Regions from separate parts of the Faecalibacterium sp. An192 genome, predicted to be linked through region 2. Evidence: predicted binding sites of a transcription regulator. Region 2 holds the regulator's gene; the other holds the start of a gene.
What was found. Region 2 encodes HrcA, which represses chaperone genes, less so after heat shock. Its sites were predicted from a motif close to TGTTAGCACTCNNNNNNNNNGAGTGCTAACA; they were not measured.
Positions count from the first base shown of each region.

Region 1: a site for HrcA is predicted at 7,238-7,268, ahead of htpG (molecular chaperone HtpG). Genes of this name have one in related genera too.

Region 1 is NZ_NFKB01000003.1:58,010-68,258, forward strand. Features, by position in the region: gene B5F27_RS01795 (transglutaminase-like domain-containing protein) at 1-1,322, opposite strand, end outside; gene B5F27_RS01800 (alpha/beta hydrolase) at 1,342-2,451, opposite strand; gene B5F27_RS01805 (alpha/beta hydrolase) at 2,500-3,606, opposite strand; gene B5F27_RS01810 (DUF975 family protein) at 3,814-4,578, shown strand; gene B5F27_RS01815 (GNAT family N-acetyltransferase) at 4,605-5,129, shown strand; gene B5F27_RS01820 (HD domain-containing protein) at 5,201-5,707, opposite strand; gene B5F27_RS01825 (hypothetical protein) at 5,753-6,193, opposite strand; gene B5F27_RS01830 (alpha/beta hydrolase) at 6,310-7,086, opposite strand; gene htpG (molecular chaperone HtpG) at 7,309-9,237, shown strand; gene B5F27_RS01840 (5-bromo-4-chloroindolyl phosphate hydrolysis family protein) at 9,345-10,249, shown strand, end outside.
Region 2 is NZ_NFKB01000010.1:52,856-63,104, reverse strand. Features, by position in the region: gene B5F27_RS05090 (ATP-binding cassette domain-containing protein) at 1-322, shown strand, start outside; gene B5F27_RS05085 (SufD family Fe-S cluster assembly protein) at 322-1,242, shown strand; gene B5F27_RS05080 (GNAT family protein) at 1,471-1,974, shown strand; gene B5F27_RS05075 (dipeptide epimerase) at 2,053-3,150, shown strand; gene B5F27_RS05070 (helix-turn-helix transcriptional regulator) at 3,655-4,278, opposite strand; gene B5F27_RS05065 (stage V sporulation T C-terminal domain-containing protein) at 4,649-5,191, shown strand; gene hrcA (heat-inducible transcriptional repressor HrcA) at 5,383-6,438, shown strand; gene B5F27_RS05055 (nucleotide exchange factor GrpE) at 6,451-7,107, shown strand; gene dnaK (molecular chaperone DnaK) at 7,230-9,062, shown strand; gene dnaJ (molecular chaperone DnaJ) at 9,232-10,249, shown strand, end outside.

The sequences.
Region 1 (10,249 bases), on a different contig from region 2:
AAGGGCGCTTCAAAGGCCCGGTTGGCCACCATTCGGCCGGGGTCCAGATTGCCAAAGTAATGCCGGCGCAGTTCCTCTTCCCCGGCCCGGGCCATCGATCCGCCATAAGAGCAGTCGGCGTACATCCAGCCCTTGGGGGCAATGTAGAACATGGCCCAGTCGTGGCAGCCGCACTTGTCCGGCCCCACCGCCAGGCCGCTCTGCCACCGGGCAGGAATCCCGGCAATGCGGCAGAGGGTGATGAAGGTCAGGGCCATGATGCCGCAGTCTCCCCGCCGGTCGGCGGCGCAGCGGGTGGGGATATCCTCCAGCACAAAGTAGGCCGGCTGGTAGTGATAGCGGACGTTCAGGGTGATGTAATCGTAAAAGCGCCGGGCCTTTTCCGCCGGGCTGGTAACCCCCTCGGTCAGCTGGGCCGCCAGGGCCCGCAGATAGGGGGTAAAGACAATGTGGGGCGCCTCCTCGCCGGTATCAAAATCGGGCTGAACCGGGTCGGGTTCAAAGCTCAGCGGGTCGGCATAGCGGGCGGTCTGGGTGTAGCTGTACCGCAGGGTGAAGGAGCGGTTTTGGGTCAGGTCGGCCTCCCAGAATACGGTGCGCTGGGGCGCATCTGCAGGGGCCACATGGGCCGGCTGCTCCGAGGCGAAGTCGATGGAAAGATCGCTCTGGGCGTCACAGGCGGCTGCCACCGGCAGCCAGGCCCGGACATGGACGCTGTCCCGTCCCTGGGCTTTGGCCCGGGCCAGAGCGGCGTCAAAGGCTGCATCGCTCATGCCGATGCTGGATTCCACCGTAATCCGGGCCGAGGCACTGCCGGTGCGGACCATCTGTTCATGGACGGCGCGGCGGCGGGCACGGGCCTCGCTGCCGTCGGGGCCGGGGTCCAGCCGCCGGGCCCCATAGGCGGGGTCGGTGTCCAGCAGGGTCTCGGCAAAGCGCTTCTGATAGTGCTTTACCCCCTCCACAAACCGCCAGTCCACCCGGCCGGCCCGGTCCAGCGCCCGGAACTCCTCCAAAGTGAAGTCCCGCACCAGAGACTGCATCCGGGCCACGGCCTGGGCCTCGGTGTAGGGATATTCCCGGGGCAGACGGCACATCATCTCCCGCTGGGCCAGCAGGGCCATCCGCTGGGCGTCCACCCCCTGCGGGGTGGGGTTGGCGGCCCGGTTGGGGCCGTTCTGGGTGGAGGTCCAGTCCTCCGCCAGGCGGGCGTCAATCCGGGCGATGGCCTCGTCGTAATATCCCGCCGCCTTGAGCCGGGCCACATCGTCCGGCAGGCCGGTATTCAGGCTGCGAAAGGTTTCGTTGCAATCCAAAGGCATAGGTTTTCTCTCCCCTCTCTTATTCCGCTTGTGCGGCCACGGCTTCCTCCCAGAAGTCCGCCGCATCATACAGCCAGCCTTCGGCGTCGGTGCCGGTGCCCACTCCGACGCCATGGGGCGCATTGTCGTAGACCACCATCTGGTGCATCACGCCGTTGCGCTCCAGAGCCCGGTCCAGGGCCGGACTTTGCAGGGGCTGGAAGATCAGACCCAATGTTTTATCGTTCCGCCCGTACCAGTGATAAGTGGGCGGGAAATTGGCCGTCACCTCGGCGGCCAGCTCAATATTGTAATAGTAATCCCCCGGCGCCAGGTAGTTGCCCGGCTCGGCGCCGTCGTACGCATAGAAAAAGCAGGGTTTGCTGTACATATAATTGACGATGGGGTAAGCCAGCAGCAGGGCGCCCGGCTTGGGCAGGCCGTAATTGCTGTAGCCCATCCGGTCGGTGCCAAAGATGCCGCACAGCTGGCCGCCGGCGGAATGTCCCACCAGGGCGTAGTCCTCGGCCTGAACCCCCAGTTCGCCGGCGTGGTCGGTGATGAACTGAACCGCCCGGACCAGGTCCTCATAGTTGGCGTTGTCCTTCAGGTCATGGCCGGTGCGGTAGCGCAGGATAAAGGCTGCATACCCCATATCATGGAGCTGGCTCACCGCGCCGCAGCACTCCTTCACCCGGCCTGTCCGTTCCAGCATATTTCCCGACAGGACCAGGGCGTACTTGGTCCCCGGCTCCTCGGCGGGAAAATAATACAGCTGCGCTTCCGCCCGGGAGGGTTCCTGGGCGATCTCCTCCTCGCTGTAGAGCTGATAGGTCACCTGAACCCCCTGATTGTAGTTGTCCACCACCAGGTTCAGCCCGGCCACCGCATCCGCAGCGGTGTCGCCGGTATACTGCCGCAAGGTCCAGTTGGCGTATTCCCAGGGCTGCTCGGGCAGCAGCCCTCCGCGGTCCCATGTATCGAAGCCGGCCCCCACGATTCCCGGGTTGAAGTGCAGCTCGGCCACGGTGGAGTCCGGGGTAAGATAGGGCGCCAGGACGGCCTGGGCGGGGACGGCCATCCATTCGGACAGCAGCACCACCGCTGCGGTACTATAGACGATGGATCGGATTTTTTCGAGCATTCGCATCTGTTGTTCACCTGAGCTTTCCTGTTTTGTTGGGGGAAGCGGAGCCGGTCAGGCCGCAGGATGGGCCTCCACCGCCGCCTCCCAGAAGGATGCCGCATCGTATAACCAGCCGGCGGCGTCGGTACCGGCGCCGTTGCCGCTGCCATGGGGTGCATGGTCATAGATCACCAGCTGGTGCATAACACCCGATTCCTCCAAAGCTTCCTCCAGAGCCAAACTCTGCAGGGACGGGAACATCCCTTTCAGGCTGCTGTCATCCCGGCCGAACCAATGGAACGTGGGGGGATAATTGGCCGTCACCTCGGCGGGCACTTCGATATTATAGAAGTAGTCCCCCGGGGCCAGATGGTCCCCCGGCCGGCCGCCGTCGTACATATAGAACAGCAGCGGCTTGCCATAGACATAGTTCAGGATGGGATAGGCCAGCAGCAGCGCGCCCGGCTTGGGCAGGCCGTAATTGCTGTAGCCCATCCGGTCGGTGCCGAAGATACCGCACAGTTGTCCGCCCGACGAAAAGCCCACCAGGGCATAGTCCTCCGCCTGGACCCCCAGTTCCCCGGCGTGTTCCGTAATGAACTGAACCGCCCGGACCAGGTCGTTGTAGTTGGCGTTGTCGGTCAGGTTATGGCCCATCCGGTACTTCAGGATGAAGGCCGCATACCCCATCTCGTGAAGCTGACTCACCGCGCCGCAGCACTCATCCACCTGGGCGCTGCGCTCCATCATATTCCCCGACAGCAGCAGGGCATATTTCGCCCCCGGCTCCTCGGCGGGAAAATAGTAGATTTCCGCGTCGGCCCGGGAGGGTTCCTGGGCGATCTCCTCCTGGGTGTAGAGGGGGTAGGTCACCTGAATGCCCTTGTTGTAGTTGTCGATGATGAGGTTCAGCCCCGCCACCGCGTCCGCAGCGGTGTCGCCGGTATACTGCCGCAAGGTCCAGTTGGCGTATTCCCAGGGCTGTTCCGGCCAAAGGCTGCCCCGGTCCCAGCTGTCAAAGCCCGAGCCCACAATGCCTTCGTTGGCGTGGAGCTCGGCCACCGTGGATTCTGTGGTCAGGTAGGGTGCCTGGGCCCGGGCGGGCGCGGCCAGCAGCGCGCCCAGCATCAGCCCCGCCGCGCCGATGCACAGTTTTTTCTTGGCTGTGAACATATTCATGATTCCTTTCCGTCCTGCCGGCCCCGCCTTGTCTGCCGGTGCAGGGGGCGGGCGGCCGGCGTACCCAACCCTATTGTAACCGTCCGGGGCCGTCTTGTCAAAACCTTTGCGCAGGGCGCAGCATTGTGCTTTGGGTCAAAATCTGCTATACTGTGAATACCTCTTGCCAAAACGATTTGTTTTCTTTCGATAAGGAGGTCCTTATTTATGTGGACACGCGCCCTTTTAAAAGCCAATGCAAAAACGGTGCTGCGGCGCAGCTACTGGAATATCTTTTTGATGTGCCTGATCGCCTCGATCCTCACCGGCAGCGTGGATCTCAACATCAACTTCAGCGGAAACAGCGGGGGCAGCTCCTCCGGCGCTGTGGAACAGGCTTCCCGCCTGCTGGGCGGCAATCCCATCACCGCCATCCTCAGCACGGCCTTTCTGATGCTGGGCATCCTGGCCCTGGTTCTGGCTCTGGTGGTCGTCCTGTGCTGGGGCATCCTGTTCACCCCCATCATCCGGGTGGGACAGTGCCGCTACATGATGGAAAACCGCTCCCGGGAGACTAGCCTCAAGGTCCTGTTCTCGGGCTTCACCACCAACTACTGGGGCCTGGTCAGCGGGATGTTCTACGTCAATCTGCGGATTTTCCTCTACACCCTGCTGCTGGTGATCCCGGGCGTCATCAAGAGCTATCAGTACACCTTTGTGCCCTATCTGCTGGCCGAAAACCCCAATCTGGAGGCCGCCCGCGCCGCTGAGATCAGCACCATCATGACCGACGGGGAAAAGTGGAACATCTTTGTGCTGGACCTGTCCTTCTTTGGATGGAACATTCTGGGCTATCTGCTGTTCGGCCTGGGCATTCTGTTTGTCAACCCCTATTATGAGGCAACCAAGGCCGAGCTGTATGCGGCCATGCGGGCCAAGGTAGTGGCCTCCGGATATGTATCCGAGGCGGAGCTGTCTGGCCAGATATTCTGATACGAAAGAACGGACGAACAATTTACATGGATGAATCAATGTTGATCCGGCCCATGCGGCCCGACGACTGGCCTGCGGTCGCCGCAATCTACCAGGAGGGAATCGCCACCGAGCACGCCACCTTTCAAACCGCCTGCCCGCCTTACAGTGCCTGGGACGCCTCCCACATCAAGGAATGCAGGCTGGTGATTCTGGCGCCGGATGGCCAGATTGCGGGTTGGGCTGTGCTCTCCCGGGTAAATATGCGCTGGTGTTACCGGGGCGTCGCCGAGGTGAGCATCTATGTGGGGGAGCGGTACCGGGGCCGGGGCTACGGCTATCACCTGCTGATCGCCCTGTGCCGGGAGGCCGAGCAGGCCGGATACTGGACGTTGCAGTCCACCGTCCTGCAGGACAACGAGGCCAGCCACCGCCTCCACACCAAATGCGGTTTCCGGGAGGTGGGCCGCCGGGAGCGGATTGCCCGGGACTGCCATGGCCGCTGGCTGGACACCTGGCTGATGGAGCGCCGCTGCCCTGCCGACGAGCCCCCCGGCTACAAAAAACTGTAAACCAAACAAAAAATCCCGCTGTCATCGGACAGCGGGATTTTCTTGTGTTTTGGATGTATTCTCCGGGGAGATCAGACGCAGATGGCCTTCTGGCGGTTGCGGTACATGGCCTCAATCACAGCACAGTACTTGTCGGCAATGCAGACAATCACGGCCTCGCGGCAGGACGGCGCATGGAACAGCGTCAGGGGCCACATATGGCTGCGAATGATGTTCTTCTCCTTGGCGGTCAGGCCAAAGCAGCGGTCTGCATTGTCCCGGGCCAGCAGCGGATGGATGAAGCCGTGCATCTTAAAGATGGTGCGCAGGCCGCTGCAATTCTGGAAGCGGCCCTCCACGTGCCAGTCGTACAGGTAGAAGTCGTGGAGCAGGGCGCCCACGGCCAGCGCGGTTTCGTCCGCGCCCAGATGAAAACGTCGGTTGATCCAGAAGCTCACCCGGGCCACATTCCGGCAGTGTTCAAAGGTGGTCACGCAGCCGTGCTGGATGTACTGATCCATTTCCTGCACCCGCGGGTCCTCCTCATATTTCTGCAGGATGCCCTGGAGATGTACGCGTTCTGTTTCAGACAGACCCATAGAGTTCCTCCTTGTATCATCGCCTGCCCCGGCTGCCTCCTGCTCTCAGGAGCGCAGCTGCACCGGGGATGAATCCCCAAAATTTTCGGCATCCGAGGGATTGGCGCGCCGCAGGGTCAGGTCCACAATGTACTGGACCCCGTCCCCCAGAGCTTCCAGGTCGGCCAGCTTGGCCTTGGCTGCGGCCTCGTCCGGGTACCACTGGAGGAGGAAGAAGTTCTCCGCCTCCACGCCGTAGTAAAGCCAGACGCCGTCGGCCCGCAGCAGATCATCCAGATGATCCACTTCGTCGCCGTCCAGCAGGCCCAGGCCCTCCTCGGCATAAATGCTCTCGGGCTCCACCTGCATGGTCTCGATCACACGGATCGAGCTGTCGACGTATTCGTCCTGGGAAATGCTCTTGTCGGACCGCTCCCACCCGGTCAGAAATGCCTGCATCAGCAGGCCCTTCACCGAAATTCTGGGCTGGTTGTCATGGAATGGCATACAGATCGCTCTCCTTTTTCCGGAGCGGATGCCCTCCGCTCCATAGTATACAAAATCGGTTTGTCTATGTCAACCGTTTTCCACAATTTTTTCTTCGTATTTACGCAAAACACGCATCACACATGGTAGCCGAACTGTTCCCCCAGCCACTCGGCCGCCAGCTGGAACCACCGGCCGGGATGGGGCATCTCGTTGCCCACCTCGGCGGTGCAGACGCTCAGGCCATGTTTGCCGCGGGGGAACAGGTGGGCCTCACAGGGCACGCCGGCCCGGTGCAGGGCCGACACCAGCATCAGGGTGTTTTCCACCGGGACGGTGGCGTCCTCCATGGTGTGCCAGACAAAGACCGGCGGCACCGCCGGGGTGATTTTGTCCTCCAGGCCAAAGGCGCGGTGGGCCTCCAGATCCCCGGTGCCGGACAGGCGGACAAAGCTGCCCCGATGGGCATAGGGACCCGCCGTCACCACCGGATAGCTGAGGATCAAAGCGTCGGGCCGCTGCTGGTCCGCCGGACGGCCGGGCAGGTCCAGCACCGCCGAGGACAAGGCCAGATGCCCTCCCGCCGAGAATCCGCACACCGCAATCTGATGGGGCCGGATGCCCCATTCCTCTGCCCGGGCCCGCAGCAGGGCCAGGGATTCGCTCAGCTCCGAAAGAGGCCGGTAGTCCCGGGCCCCATCCTCCACGCTGTACCGCAGCACGGCGGCATGATATCCCGCCGCCAGAAACCGCAGGGCCACCGGGTCGCTCTCCCGCTGGCTGACGTGTTCATAGCCGCCCCCCGGCACCACCAGCACCAGAGGCCGGGTGGCGGTCAGGGGCATCACGGCCGCCGGTTCCCACAGGTACACCGTCAGCTCGGCGGCGCCTGCTTTCAGCTTTTCAACTCTCATTGCGTTCTCCTCCCGGGCGGCGGCTTTCCCTTTGCCGGGCGCGGCCGCCCGACTCCTATTGTACCGCAGAGGGCCCCGGCTGGAAAGAGGATTTTTAAACTTTTTATGAAGGAACCCCCGCAGGGCTTGATTTTCGGGCTGAAACGGTGTATATTAGCACTCAGAACATTTGAGTGCTAAGTTATACTGGCACTGGTTGAGAGAAGAAAAGAGGTTTTTGCTATGGCAATGCAGCCGTTCCAGGCCGAAAGCAAAAAGCTGATGGACCTGATGATCAATTCGATCTATACCAATAAAGAAATCTTCCTGCGGGAGCTGATCTCCAACGCCTCCGACGCCATCGACAAGCTCTATTTCAAGAGCCTGACCGACACCTCGGTGGGGATGAACCGGGAAGATTTCCGCATCCTGCTCACCCTGGACAAGGAAAACCGGATGCTGACCGTCTCGGACAACGGCATCGGCATGACCCGGGAGGAGCTGGAGCAGAACCTGGGCACCATCGCCCACTCGGGCAGCCAGGACTTCAAGACCGAAAACACCGATGAAAACATCGACATCATCGGCCAGTTCGGCGTGGGCTTCTACTCTGCCTTTATGGTGGCAGACCATGTCACCGTCATCACCCGGGCCCACGGCAGCGACCAGGCCTGGCAGTGGGAGTCCAGCGGCGTGGAGGGCTATGAAATCACCCCCGCCGAGAAGGAAACCGCCGGCACCGACATCATCCTGCACATCAAGGACAACACCGACACTGAAAACTACGACAACTACGTCTCGGAGTACGGCGTGTCGGCCATCGTGAAGAAGTACAGCGACTACATCCGCTACCCCATCCAGATGGAGCGGACCAAGAGCCGCCAGAAGCCCGAACCCGATCCCAAGCCCGAGAACTACACCCCTGAGTGGGAGGAGTACACCGAGCTGGAGACCCTGAACAGCATGGTGCCCATCTGGAAAAAGCAGAAGAGCGAGGTCACCGACGAGGAGTACAACACCTTCTACAAGAACCACTTCGGCGACTACGCTGATCCCGCCCGGGTGATTGTCAGCCGGACCGAGGGCACTGCCAACTACAACGCCCTGCTGTTCGTCCCCTCTCACCGCCCCTACGACTACTACACCAAGGAGTACGAGAAGGGCCTGGCCCTGTACGCCTCGGGCGTCCTCATCATGGACAAGTGCGCCGACCTGCTGCCCGATTACTTCAGCTTTGTGAAGGGCATCGTGGACAGCCAGGATCTGAGCCTGAACATCAGCCGTGAGACCCTCCAGAAGGACAGCCAGCTCAAGCTGATCCACAACGCCCTGGAGAAGAAGATCAAGAACGAGCTGAACGCCATGCTGGTCAACGACCGGGAGAAGTATGAGGCCTTCTGGAAGGAGTTCGGCCGTCAGATCAAGTTCGGCGCCTACTCTGACTACGGCATGCATGCCGAACTGCTGCGGGGCCTGCTGCTGTTCTACTCCGCCAAGGAGCAGAAGATGGTGACTCTGGAGGAGTACGTGGAGAAGATGCCCGCCGAGCAGAAGTACATCTACTTCGCCGCCGGCGACTCCGCCGACCGTCTGGCCAAGCTGCCCACCGCATCCCTGGTGCTGGACAAGGGCTATGACCTGCTGCTCCTGACCGAGGACGTGGATGAGTTCTGCTTCCAGATCATGCACAGCTTCCCCCGCAAGGACGCCGAGGGCAAGGACGGCACCGTTGAGTTCAAGAACATCAACAGCAACGACCTGGGCCTGGAGTCCGAGGAGGAGAAGAAGGCCGCCGAGGAGGCCACCGCTGAGAACAAGTCCCTGTTCGACGCCATGAAGACCGCCCTGGAAGGCAAGATCAAGGAAGTGCGGGTTTCCACCCGTCTGAAGGATCACCCCGTCTGCCTGTCGGCCGACGGCCCCCTGTCCATCGAGATGGAGAAAGTGCTGTCCCGCCAGCCCGGCAGCGAGGACGTCAAGAGCGACAAGGTGCTGGAAATCAACGCCTCTCACCCGGTCTTTGCGGTCCTGAAGGCTGCTCAGGAGGCCGGCGACACCGACAAGGTGGCCCAGTACAGCCAGATCCTCTACGCACAGGCCCAGCTGATTGAGGGCCTGCCGGTAGACGATCCCGTCGCCTACGCCGACGCCGTCTGCGCCCTGATGAAGTAAGGGCCGCTCCCCCTCTCAAAAATCAATCTTAACAAACGAGCCGTGTTCCATTATAATAGAAGGAGCACGGCTCGTTTTGTCGTCTTAGCTTGGGAGGTCATCATCTTATGCAACCGCAACGCAGACACTATTTCGCGCATATTCCCACCATTGCCCTGCTGATTCTGCTGGGCCTGGCGCCCTGGCTGTCGGTGATTCTGTTCATCGTCCGGGCCATCGACCGGGACAGCGAAAAGAAAGAGCTCCGGGCCGCCCGGGAGCGTCAGGAATACGCTGCCGACTTCCGTCCACAGGACACCCGCCAGGCCAACTCCCAAAACGAGCCCTACAACTACAGCGCCCACTACACAGCCAATCACGACCACCCCACCCTGGAACAGCAGCGCTCCAAGCGTCATCAGCAGAAAATCACCCAGCTGTGCACCATAGCGGGAGCCATCCTGCTGTTCATCGGCGCAGTCAGCCTGCCCGACGCTGTATCCCATCTCATTTTTACCCGGTCCATCTACGACCGGCTGTTCCTCAACGACTGGAAGGATTTCTTCATGGCGGTGGCCCAGATTGTGGGCGGCGGCGGAGCCCTGGCCTTCAGTCTGATGCTCAAGCGGGTCAGCAAACTGGAGCGCCAGCTGGACAAGGTGGTGGGCGACCAGGACAACATCCCCCTGCAGGAACTGTTTGCAGCCGCCGGCATCCCCGCCGACAAGGGCCGCAAAATCCTGGAAAGCGCCATTGACCACGGCTATTTCGGCCCCGATGCCTACATCGACAACCGCACCGACTTTCTGGTGGTGCGGGGCGCTGCCCCCATCCCTGCCTCGCCGGCCCCCGAACCGGACCCCACCGACGAGACCCAGTACGAGAAATTGCTGCGGCAGCTCCATCAGGCAAGCAGTGCCCTGTCCGACCCCGTCATGCAGGAAAAGGCCGCCCGGCTGGAACAGATTTCCGCCCGGATTTTCGCCCTGGCGGAGAAAGACCCCTCCAAACAGGAGCAGCTGCGGAAATTCAT
Region 2 (10,249 bases):
GAAGCGGATCGAGATCGCCACCGTCCTGGCCCGGGGCCAGAAGCTGTCGGTGTTTGACGAGCCGGAGGCCGGCATCGATCTGTGGAGCTTCCAGAACCTGATCCAGGTCTTTGAGCGGATGCAGCAGAAGAATACCGACGGCTCCATCGTGGTCATCTCGCACCAGGAACGCATCCTGAACATCGCCGATGAAATCGTGGTGCTGGCGGCCGGCAAGGTCACCCAGCACGGCCCCCGGGCAGAGATTCTGCCCGGCCTGCTGGGCACCACCTCCGCCGTCACCGCCTGCAGCGCACTGGAACAGGGAGGCAGAGACGCATAATGCTGGACAACATTCAGAAGCAGATTCTGGCCGAGGTGGCCGATCTGCACACCATACCCGAAGGCGCCTACAACATCCGCGCCAACGGCCAGGCCGTGGCCCGCAACTGCACGGCCAACATCGACATCACCCCCAAGGACGACGGCACCGGCATTGACATTCACATCAAGCCGGGCACCAAGCACGAGAGCGTCCACATTCCGGTGGTGCTCAGCGAGAGCGGCCTGAAGGAGACGGTCTACAACGACTTTTTCATCGGGGACGACTGCGACGTGCTGATCGTGGCGGGCTGCGGAATTGACAACTGCGGCAACCAGGATTCGGAGCACGACGGCATTCACCGGTTCTTTGTGGGCAAGAACGCCCACATCCGTTATGTAGAGAAGCACTACGGCCAGGGCGACGGCCTGGGCATGCGGATTCTCAACCCCGTCACCGAGGTGCACCTGGACGAGGGCGGCTCCATGGAGATGGAGATGGTCCAGATCAAGGGCGTGGACTCCACCAACCGCAAGACGGTGGCCGATCTGGCCGCCGGCGCCCGTCTGGTGGTCCGTGAGCGCCTGATGACCCACGGCCGCCAGGTGGCGGTCAGCGGCTACGAGGTGACCCTGAACGGCGCTGGTTCCAGCGCCGACGTGGTGTCCCGTTCGGTGGCCCGGGACCGTTCCTATCAGAAGTTCGACGCCCTCATCACCGGCAACGCACCCTGCTCGGGCCATTCCGAGTGCGACGCCATCATCATGGACCACGCCCGGGTCCTGGCCGTGCCCCAGCTGGACGCCAACGACCTGGACGCTGCCCTGATCCACGAGGCCGCCATCGGCAAGATCGCCGGCGACCAGATCACCAAGCTGCTGACCCTCGGCCTTACCGAGGAGGAAGCCGAGGAGCAGATCATCCAGGGCTTCCTGAAGTAAGGTCCGGGCCGGAAACTTTCTCTGCGGGGACCGCCGCCCCAAAAACGGCGATGCTGGGCCTTTCCTTCGCTTCTGTCCAACTTTTGACATAAAAATATAGAATTTTCAGTAAAAATGTAGTATACTGAATCTATCGCCGGCGGGCACGGCATCCGTTTGGCCCCCGGCACGGCAGGAGAGGGAATTGACTTACGCAACCCCAAGTTTGACAGAGAAGGTGGAGGATTCATGTTTCGTGGAGCAAATCGGTTTGAGCTGGATCAGATTATGGAGGTTTACGCCCGGGCCCAGGCGTTCATGGCCGAAAACGGGAACCCGACCCAGTGGGGGGATCACTACCCCTCGCGTGAACTGATCGAGGAGGACATCTTGTCCAACCGGTTGTTCGTCTGTGTCATCAACGGAGAGCTGGAAGCAGTCTTTGCCTTTGTTCTGGGCGAAGACCCTACTTATAAAGTGATCGAGGACGGAGAGTGGCTCAGCAACGGGCCCTACGGCACCCTGCACCGGCTGGCATCCGCCGGCCACCGCAGCGGCATCGCCCGTCTGGTCATCGACTGGTGTCTGGAGCACTGCGAGAGCCTGCGGGCCGACACCCACGCCGACAACAAGATCATGCAGCACGTGCTGGAGACCAACGGGTTCTCCCGCTGCGGCATCATCCATGTGGCGGACGGGTCGCCCCGCATTGCCTACCAGAAACTGGGCATCCGCCAGTCCCTGCGGGAGTGAGCGGGTCAAACCAAAGGATTTGTACACGGGGGACGGCGGGCTGCCGTCCCCTTTTTGGTGAAAAGAGGGGGAATCCTTATGAAGATCACACAGGTACGTCTGGGCCGGCTGTCGGTGCCCCTGCGGGTGCCCTTCAAGACCGCGCTGCGGACGGTGAACAGCGTCGAGGACATTGTGGTGGAGCTCCACACCGACACCGGAGCCATCGGTTACGGCGAAGCGCCCCCCACCGGCCCCATCACCGGCGACACCGCCGGGGGAATCGTGGGCGCCATCCGGGAACTGATCGCCCCGGTGATCCTGAACCAGGAAGTGGACGATTTCGAGGCCCTGACCGCCCGGGTCCAGAAGGCCGGCGTCCACAACACCAGCGCAAAAGCGGCGGTGGACATGGCCCTGTGGGACCTGTACGGCCAGCTGCATCACATTCCGGTGCACAAGCTGCTGGGCGGCGCGCGCCGCACCCTGGTGACCGACATCACCATCAGCGTCAACCCGCCCGAGGAGATGGCCCGGGATGCCCTGGACGCGGTAGCCCGGGGCTACGACTGTCTGAAAGTAAAAGTCGGAGCCGACCCGGCCCTGGACACTGCCCGGCTGGCAGCCGTCCGGAAGGCAGTAGGGGATGACGTCTGCATCCGCATCGACGCCAACCAGGCCTGGACGCCGCGGCAGGCGGTGCGCATCCTGAACGAGATGCAGGACAAGGGCCTGGCTCTGGAGCTGGTGGAGCAGCCGGTGCCGGCGGCCGACCTGGAAGGTCTGGCCTACGTCACCCGGAACAGCTGGGTGCCGGTGATGGCGGACGAGAGCGTATTCTCCCCGGCAGACGCCATGAAGATTTTCCAGAACCGCGCAGCAGACTACATCAACATCAAGCTGATGAAATGCGGCGGCATCACCAACGCCCTGCGGATTGCCGCAGCGGCGGAAGTCTACGGAGTCGAGTGCATGATCGGCTGCATGCTGGAGGCGAAAATCGCCGTCAACGCCGCCGTAGAGCTGGCCTGTGCCCGGAGCATCATCACCCGGGTGGATCTGGACGGCCCGGTCCTGTGCAGCGTGGATCCCATCCAGGGCGGCGCACGTTTCGACGAACGCCTCATCACCGTCTCGGACGATCCCGGCCTCGGCATCCACGGCATCGACCCCTCCTACTTTTTCGAGAAAAAGTAGGCAAAAAGCTTTTCAATGTGTACCATACACTTTCCGGGTCTCCGACAGTTCCGCGGGGCCGTTTCGCCCCGGCTCGCTCGTTACGTTCGGGCTGTGCCCGGGTGCGATGCAACGCTTTACCAAACCCGGGTTCCATAATTTATTCTATGAATTGATTGGCCTGAACAGGGGAGACCGTACGCGCACATCATCCCATTCCCCGGCCCAGGTCTTTCGCCTGCACAAGCCTGCTATAAAAACAAAATCCTCGCCTCCTCTGGGGCGGGGATTTTTTCATTATACCTTATATAGTCCGCAGCCCCCATCCCCAGCAGCGGAAACGGGATCCGTTCGTGCCTCATGTACCCTTTCATCATCGTGAGGGGCGACAGCAGACCTTGCTGTCGCCCCTTATGGGTCAGCCAGCAAAGGCAGACGGGCCTGTCAACGGCGGCGCGTATGCGCCGTTCATCTTGACCGTTGACTGGCCCGTCGGGCTTTGCTATTCCTTTTCATCCCCCTTTGTCACCGGGAATCCCGCTCCCTCTTTTTCAGGAGGACATAGCTTCCCGCGGCCAGCGCCAAAAACACCACCCCAAAAAGGAAATCGTGAAAGATCCCGCTGGGATAGGGAGCAACCCATCCTTGTCTAAAAACAAGGATGGAAAGGGCTCCCGTAATCATCGAAACCGGCATAAAGGCAATGCCCATCAGGTTGAGCCAATGCACATAAAACGGCGCTTTTGCCGCCGACAGCAGCCTTCCTATAAAGTAGCCGGCCAGCCCAATCACCTGAATCATCATGGAGCCCCAGACGGTTTCCATGGTCTGTAGTTCATACCATCCGCCAAAGGCGCACAGCAATCCAATGACAATCAGCGCAGTGGATGCAATATAGAGAATTCTGCTTGCCAGCTCTCTGGTTTTTTCGTCTTTGTCGTTGGCCGCCGGTTGGATGCCTTTCAGGAGATAGTCGGTCGTCACTTCAAAAAAGTCGCTCATGGTGATGATTTTTTCCAAATCGGGCGTGCTTTGTCCGCTCTCCCATTTGGAAACCGCCTGCCTGGAAACGCCGACATGTTCCGCCAGCTCTTCCTGGGATATCCCTTTTGCTTTCCTTAAGGATTGGATTCTGTCCGCCAGGTTCATGGCCGTCTCTCCTTTCTTTTTCTGGAATCATTTTAGCAGAATATGCGGTTGCATCGCCACCACGCCGGCGTGGCAATGTGTCAACCGGCCGTTGCGCGGCCTTTCACAGGCAAAAAAGCGCAAAATACAAACCCCGATCGGTCGTTTTCCATCCGATTTCATTGTACCACCGCGAAAGCGGCGTTTCCACCTGCCCGCGCCTTTTCTTTTCCGGAACAGAGCAGGAGAGGAGACGCGGCCCCTCCCGGGCAGCGGCTTTCCTTTCATCGGCCGGGTATCCTGTCTGTGTTTGCCCCGGCCTGTATAATTCCCACCCAATGACAAATACTATCCAGCAGAACCCAACCAACAGGAAAGCGAGGAAAAGATCATGAAAGCAACCGGCATTGTGCGCCGTATTGATGAGCTGGGCCGCGTGGTCATCCCCAAGGAGATCCGCCGCACCCAGCGCATCCGCCGCGGCGATCCTCTGGAAATCTTCACCACCGGCGACGGCGAGGTCATCTTTAAAAAGTATTCCCCCATCGGCGAGCTCCACAGCACCGCCAGCCAGTACACCGACGTGCTGAACAAGAGTTTCGCCCTGACCGCTTTTGTCTCGGACCGGGACCACATCATCGCCGTCAGCGGCGCCGGCAAGCGGGAAATCGCCGACCGCAGCATCAGCCAGCCTCTGGAAAAGCTGATGGAAAGCCGCAAGCCCTACCTCAGCGAGGGCGTGCCCGAACAGGCCGTCCTCCCCTGTGAAGGCTCGGACCGGGCCATCCTCTGCGCCTGGCCCATTGTGGCCGCCGGCGACGTCACCGGCTCGGTGGGCCTTCTCACCGACGACCGCACCGAAAAACCCGACGCCGCCCACCAGAAGGCCGTCTCGGTGGCTGCCGCCTTCCTTGCCAAGCAGATGGAGGAGTGAGCTGCGCGCCCATCCTCCCCAGGCTGTGTGCCCGTCCGCCGGGTGCACAGCCTTTTTTGCTGGAGTTTATGACAGAATTGAAAACTTTTTTCCCACCCCCTTGACACCGCCGCGGATTTGCATATAATAAACTTAGCACTCAGAACAAAAGAGTGCTAAACAAACTAGCAAAAGCAAGGAGGCAGGACAGCATGGCAATGGATGAGCGCAAGCAGCGTGTGCTGCGGGCCATCGTATCCCTCTACAGCGTAGAAGGCGAGCCAGTCGGCAGCAGCGTCCTTGCCAACTACTTCGATATGGCGGTGTCAAGCGCGACACTGCGCAATGAGATGGCGGCCCTGACGCGGCTGGGACTGCTGGAGCAGCCCCACACCAGCGCAGGCCGGGTACCCAGTGCCAAGGGCTACCGGTACTATCTGGACCATCTGCTGGACGACACCCAGCCCCTGGACCGGGTCACCCGCTCCAGAGTGGACAGCGTCTTTGCCAGCCTGGACCACGAGCCCGACCGGCTGGCCCAGGGCGCCGTCAAGGCCCTGGCCCAGATGAGCGGCTACACCGCCGCCATCAGCACCCCCTGCGCCGAGGATCTGTGCGTGGCACACTTCGAGGTGGTGCAGGTGGGCCGCAGCGCTGCGGCGGTGCTGGCGGTCACTTCCGCCGGCTACGTCCGAACCCGGGTGGCCCGGGTCCGGGACGGCCTCACCCGTGAGAAGGCCGCCGAGCTGGCCGCTCTGCTGAATCACAATCTGACCTTTGTGGCGGCGGTGGACCTGTCCCGCCGGGCGCTGGCGGAACTTTGCAGCCAGATCAGCCCGTCCCTGGTGCCGGTCATCAGCGCCGCGGCGGCCATCCTGCAGGAATCCGCCACCCCCCGGGTTTATCTGGGCGGCGAGCCCTTCCTGCTCAACTGGCCCCAGCTGGAGGGCAAGGTCCAGACGGTCCTGTCCCTCCTGAACGACGAGGCCGCGGCGGCCCGCATCATTGCGGCCCCCGCCGAGAGCACCAGCGTCCTGCTGGGCGAGGACATGGAGCCCCGCATCCCGGGTCTGTCGGTGGTCAGCTGCCGGTATCTGGTGGGCGGCGGCCTGTACGGCTCGGTGGCCCTCATCGGCCCCACCCGGATGCCCTTTAGTAAAGTCATCCCGCTGCTGGAAGCCTTTGCCGACGAACTGGGCGAAGGCATGGCCGGCAAACGAAAAGATACACCCCAGGCCGCCGTACCCCGGGCAGGCCGTAAAGCATAAGGAGGCGCGCAGATGAGCGAAGAAACCAAGAAGGCCCCCGAGGCTGAGACTTCTGCATCCCAGCAGACCGATCAGCAGCCGGTGGGCGAGGAGGCAGCGGCCCAGGAAGCCGCCGCTCCCGGCGCAGAGGATACCGCCCCTGCGGCCGAAACCGACAGCTCCAAAGAGGAGCCCAAAAAGAAAGACGGCTGGTTCGGCAAAAAGAACCGGGACACCGAGGCCCTCAAGGCCAAGCTGGACGCTGTCGAGAAGGCAGCCGCCCAGGCCAAGGATCAGCTGCTGCGGGTGGCTGCCGAGTACGACAACTACCGCAAGCGTTCCACCCGGGAGGCCGACCAGAAGTTCAACGACGGCATCTCCTACGCCGTCAACCAGATCATCCCGATTCTGGACACCCTGGACATGGCCGCCAACGCCCCCTGTACCGATGAGAACTACAAGAAGGGCGTCATCATGACCCTGGATAAGGCCGCCAAAGCCTTTCAGACCCTGCGGGTGGAGGAAATCGAGGTGCTGGGCAAGCCCTTCGATCCCAACTTCATGAACGCAGTGCAGCAGGTTCCCGCCCAGGAGGGCCAGGAGAGCGGCACGGTGGTCACCGTCTACCAGAAGGGCTACAAGCTGGGCGACAAGATCGTCCGTCACGCCACCGTGGTGGTGGCCGAATAGTCTGCCGCAGCTCCCGCCCCGGCGGGAGTCCCGATAGAATCAATCCCGTAACACATTGCGATCACTGATAAACAAACAACAAAAAACATTTCAAGCTGAGCTTTGAGAGAGGAGCCATTTTTATGAGCAAGATTATTGGTATCGACCTTGGTACTACGAATAGCTGCGTTGCCGTGATGGAAGGCGGCGAGCCCGTCGTCATCCCCAACGCGGAAGGTGCACGCACCACCCCGTCTGTGGTGGGCTTCACCAAGACCGGCGACCGCCTGGTGGGCCAGGTGGCAAAGCGCCAGGCCATCACCAACCCCGACAACACCGTCTCGTCCATCAAGCGTAAGATGGGCACCAACGAGAAGGTCACCCTGGACGGCAAGGAGTACACTCCCCAGCAGGTCAGCGCTATGATCCTGCAGAAGCTGAAGGCTGACGCCGAGGCTTACCTGGGCGAGACCGTCACCGAGGCCGTCATCACCGTTCCCGCATACTTCAACGACAGCCAGCGTCAGGCCACCAAGGACGCAGGCACCATCGCCGGCCTGAACGTCCGCCGCATCATCAACGAGCCCACCGCCGCATCTCTGGCCTACGGCATCGACAAGGAAGAGGACCAGAAGATCATGGTCTACGACCTGGGCGGCGGCACCTTCGACGTCTCCATCATTGAGATGGGCGACGGCGTCACCGAGGTTCTGTCCACCAACGGCGACACCCACCTGGGCGGCGACGACTTCGACCAGCGCATCATCGACTGGATGGCAGACGCTTTCCAGACCGAGAACGGCATCGACCTGCGCAAGGACAAGATGGCTGCCCAGCGCCTGAAGGAGGCCGCTGAGAAGGCCAAGATCGAGCTGTCCAGCGCCATGACCAGCCAGATCAACCTGCCCTTCATCACCGCCGACGCCACCGGCCCCAAGCACCTGGATATGACCCTGACCCGCGCCAAGTTCAACGAGCTGACCGCAGATCTGGTTGACCGCACCATGACCCCCGTCCGCAAGGCTCTGGCTGACGCCGGCCTGCGCGCTTCCGACCTGAAGAAGGTCCTGATGGTGGGCGGCTCCACCCGTATCCCCGCCGTCTACGACGCCGTCAAGAAGGAACTGAACTGCGAGCCCTTCAAGGGCATCAACCCCGACGAGTGCGTGGCCGTGGGCGCTGCCATCCAGGGCGGCGTTCTGCAGGGCGACGTCAAGGGCCTGCTGCTGCTGGATGTCACCCCGCTGAGCCTGGGCATTGAGACCCTGGGCGGCGTCTGCACCAAGATCATCGAGCGCAACACCACCATCCCCACCCACAAGAGCCAGGTCTTCTCCACCGCCGCTGACAACCAGCCCTCGGTTGAGGTCAACGTCCTGCAGGGCGAGCGTGAGTTTGCCCGCGACAACAAGAGCCTGGGTGTGTTCCACCTGGACGGCATTGCACCGGCTCCCCGCGGCGTGCCTCAGATTGAGGTCACCTTCGATATCGACGCCAACGGCATCGTGAAGGTCAGCGCCAAGGACCTGGGCACCGGCAAGGAGCAGAACATCACCATCACCGCTTCCACCAACATGTCCAAGGACGACATCGACAAGGCTGTCAAGGAAGCCGAGCAGTATGCCGCTGAGGACAAGAAGAAGCGCGAGGAAGTAGACATCCGCAACGGCGCCGACCAGATGGTCTTCCAGACTGAGAAGATGCTGAAGGAGAACGGCGACAAGCTGCCCGCCGACGTCAAGAGCGAGGCCGAGAGCAAGCTGGCCGACCTGAAGAACACCCTGCAGTCCGGCAGCATCGACGACATCAAGGCCAAGCAGGAGGCTCTGAGCCAGGTGTTCGAGCGGATGTATCAGTCCGCCGCAGCCGCCCAGCAGGCCGCCGGCGCCAACCCCGGCCCCGATGCTGGCAGCAGCAACAGCAGCAACCAGGCCAACGATGACGGCGTCGTGGACGCCGACTTCAAGGAAGTCTGAGAATAAAATGCACTGACACCCCGGCCAAACCGGCGGGGTGCACAGGCTGAAAGGAGGGCGCGGCCTCTGGCCGCAGCCCCTGGACATGGCAAAGCCGCTCCGGTTTTCCCCGGGGCGGCATTTGCCGGTTTTAGAGCCAGCGCGGCTGGCAGGCGAGAGGTGAGTGGAAATGGCACAGGAGAAACGTGACTATTACGAGGTCCTGGGTGTGTCCAAGACGGCCACGGACGAGGAAATCAAAAAGGCCTACCGGAAGCTGGCCCTGAAGTACCACCCGGACTACAACCCCGGCGACAAGACCGCCGAGGAAAAATTCAAAGAGATCAACGAGGCCCACGAGGTCTTGTCCGACCCCGACAAGCGCAAGCGCTATGACCAGTTCGGCTTTGCGGGCGTCGATCCCAACTACGCAGCCAGCCAGGGCGGCGCAGGCGGTTTCGGCGGCTTCGGCGGGGTGGACCTGGGCGACATCTTTGGGGATATTTTCGGCGGCGGCTTCGGCGGATTCGCCGGCGGCGGCGCCCGCTCCAACCCCAACGCCCCCCGCAAGGGCCAGGACATCCGGGTGCGGATCACCCTGAGCTTTGACGAGGCGGTCCACGGCTGCAAGAAGAACATCACCATCACCCGGCAGCAGACCTGTACCGAGTGCAATGGTTCCGGCGCAGCCCCCGGCACCACCCCCGAGGTGTGCCCCGACTGCAACGGCCGCGGCTACACCGTCCAGCAGCAGCGGACCCCCTTCGGCGTGATGCAGAGCCAGCAGCCCTGCACCCGCTGCGGCGGCAAGGGCAAGCTCATCAAGACCCCTTGCAAGGTCTGCCATGGCAGCGGCCGTGTGGCCACCAAAAAGACCCTGGAGGTCAATATCCCCATGGGTATTGACGACGATCAGAGCATTGCGCTGCGGGGCATGGGCGATGCCGGCACCAACGGCGGCCCCGCCGGTGATGTCATCGTGATGGTCACCGTCCGGCCCGACGACCTGTTCCAGCGGGACGGCTACGACGTCTGGGTCACCATCCCCATCACCTTCAGCCAGGCGGTTCTGGGCGACAACATCACCGTCCCCACCATCGACGGCAAGGTGGAGTACAACCTGCCCGAAGGCACCCAGAGCGGCACCACCTTCCGGCTGCGGGGCAAGGGCATTCAGTATCTGAACGGCCGCGGCCGGGGCGATATGT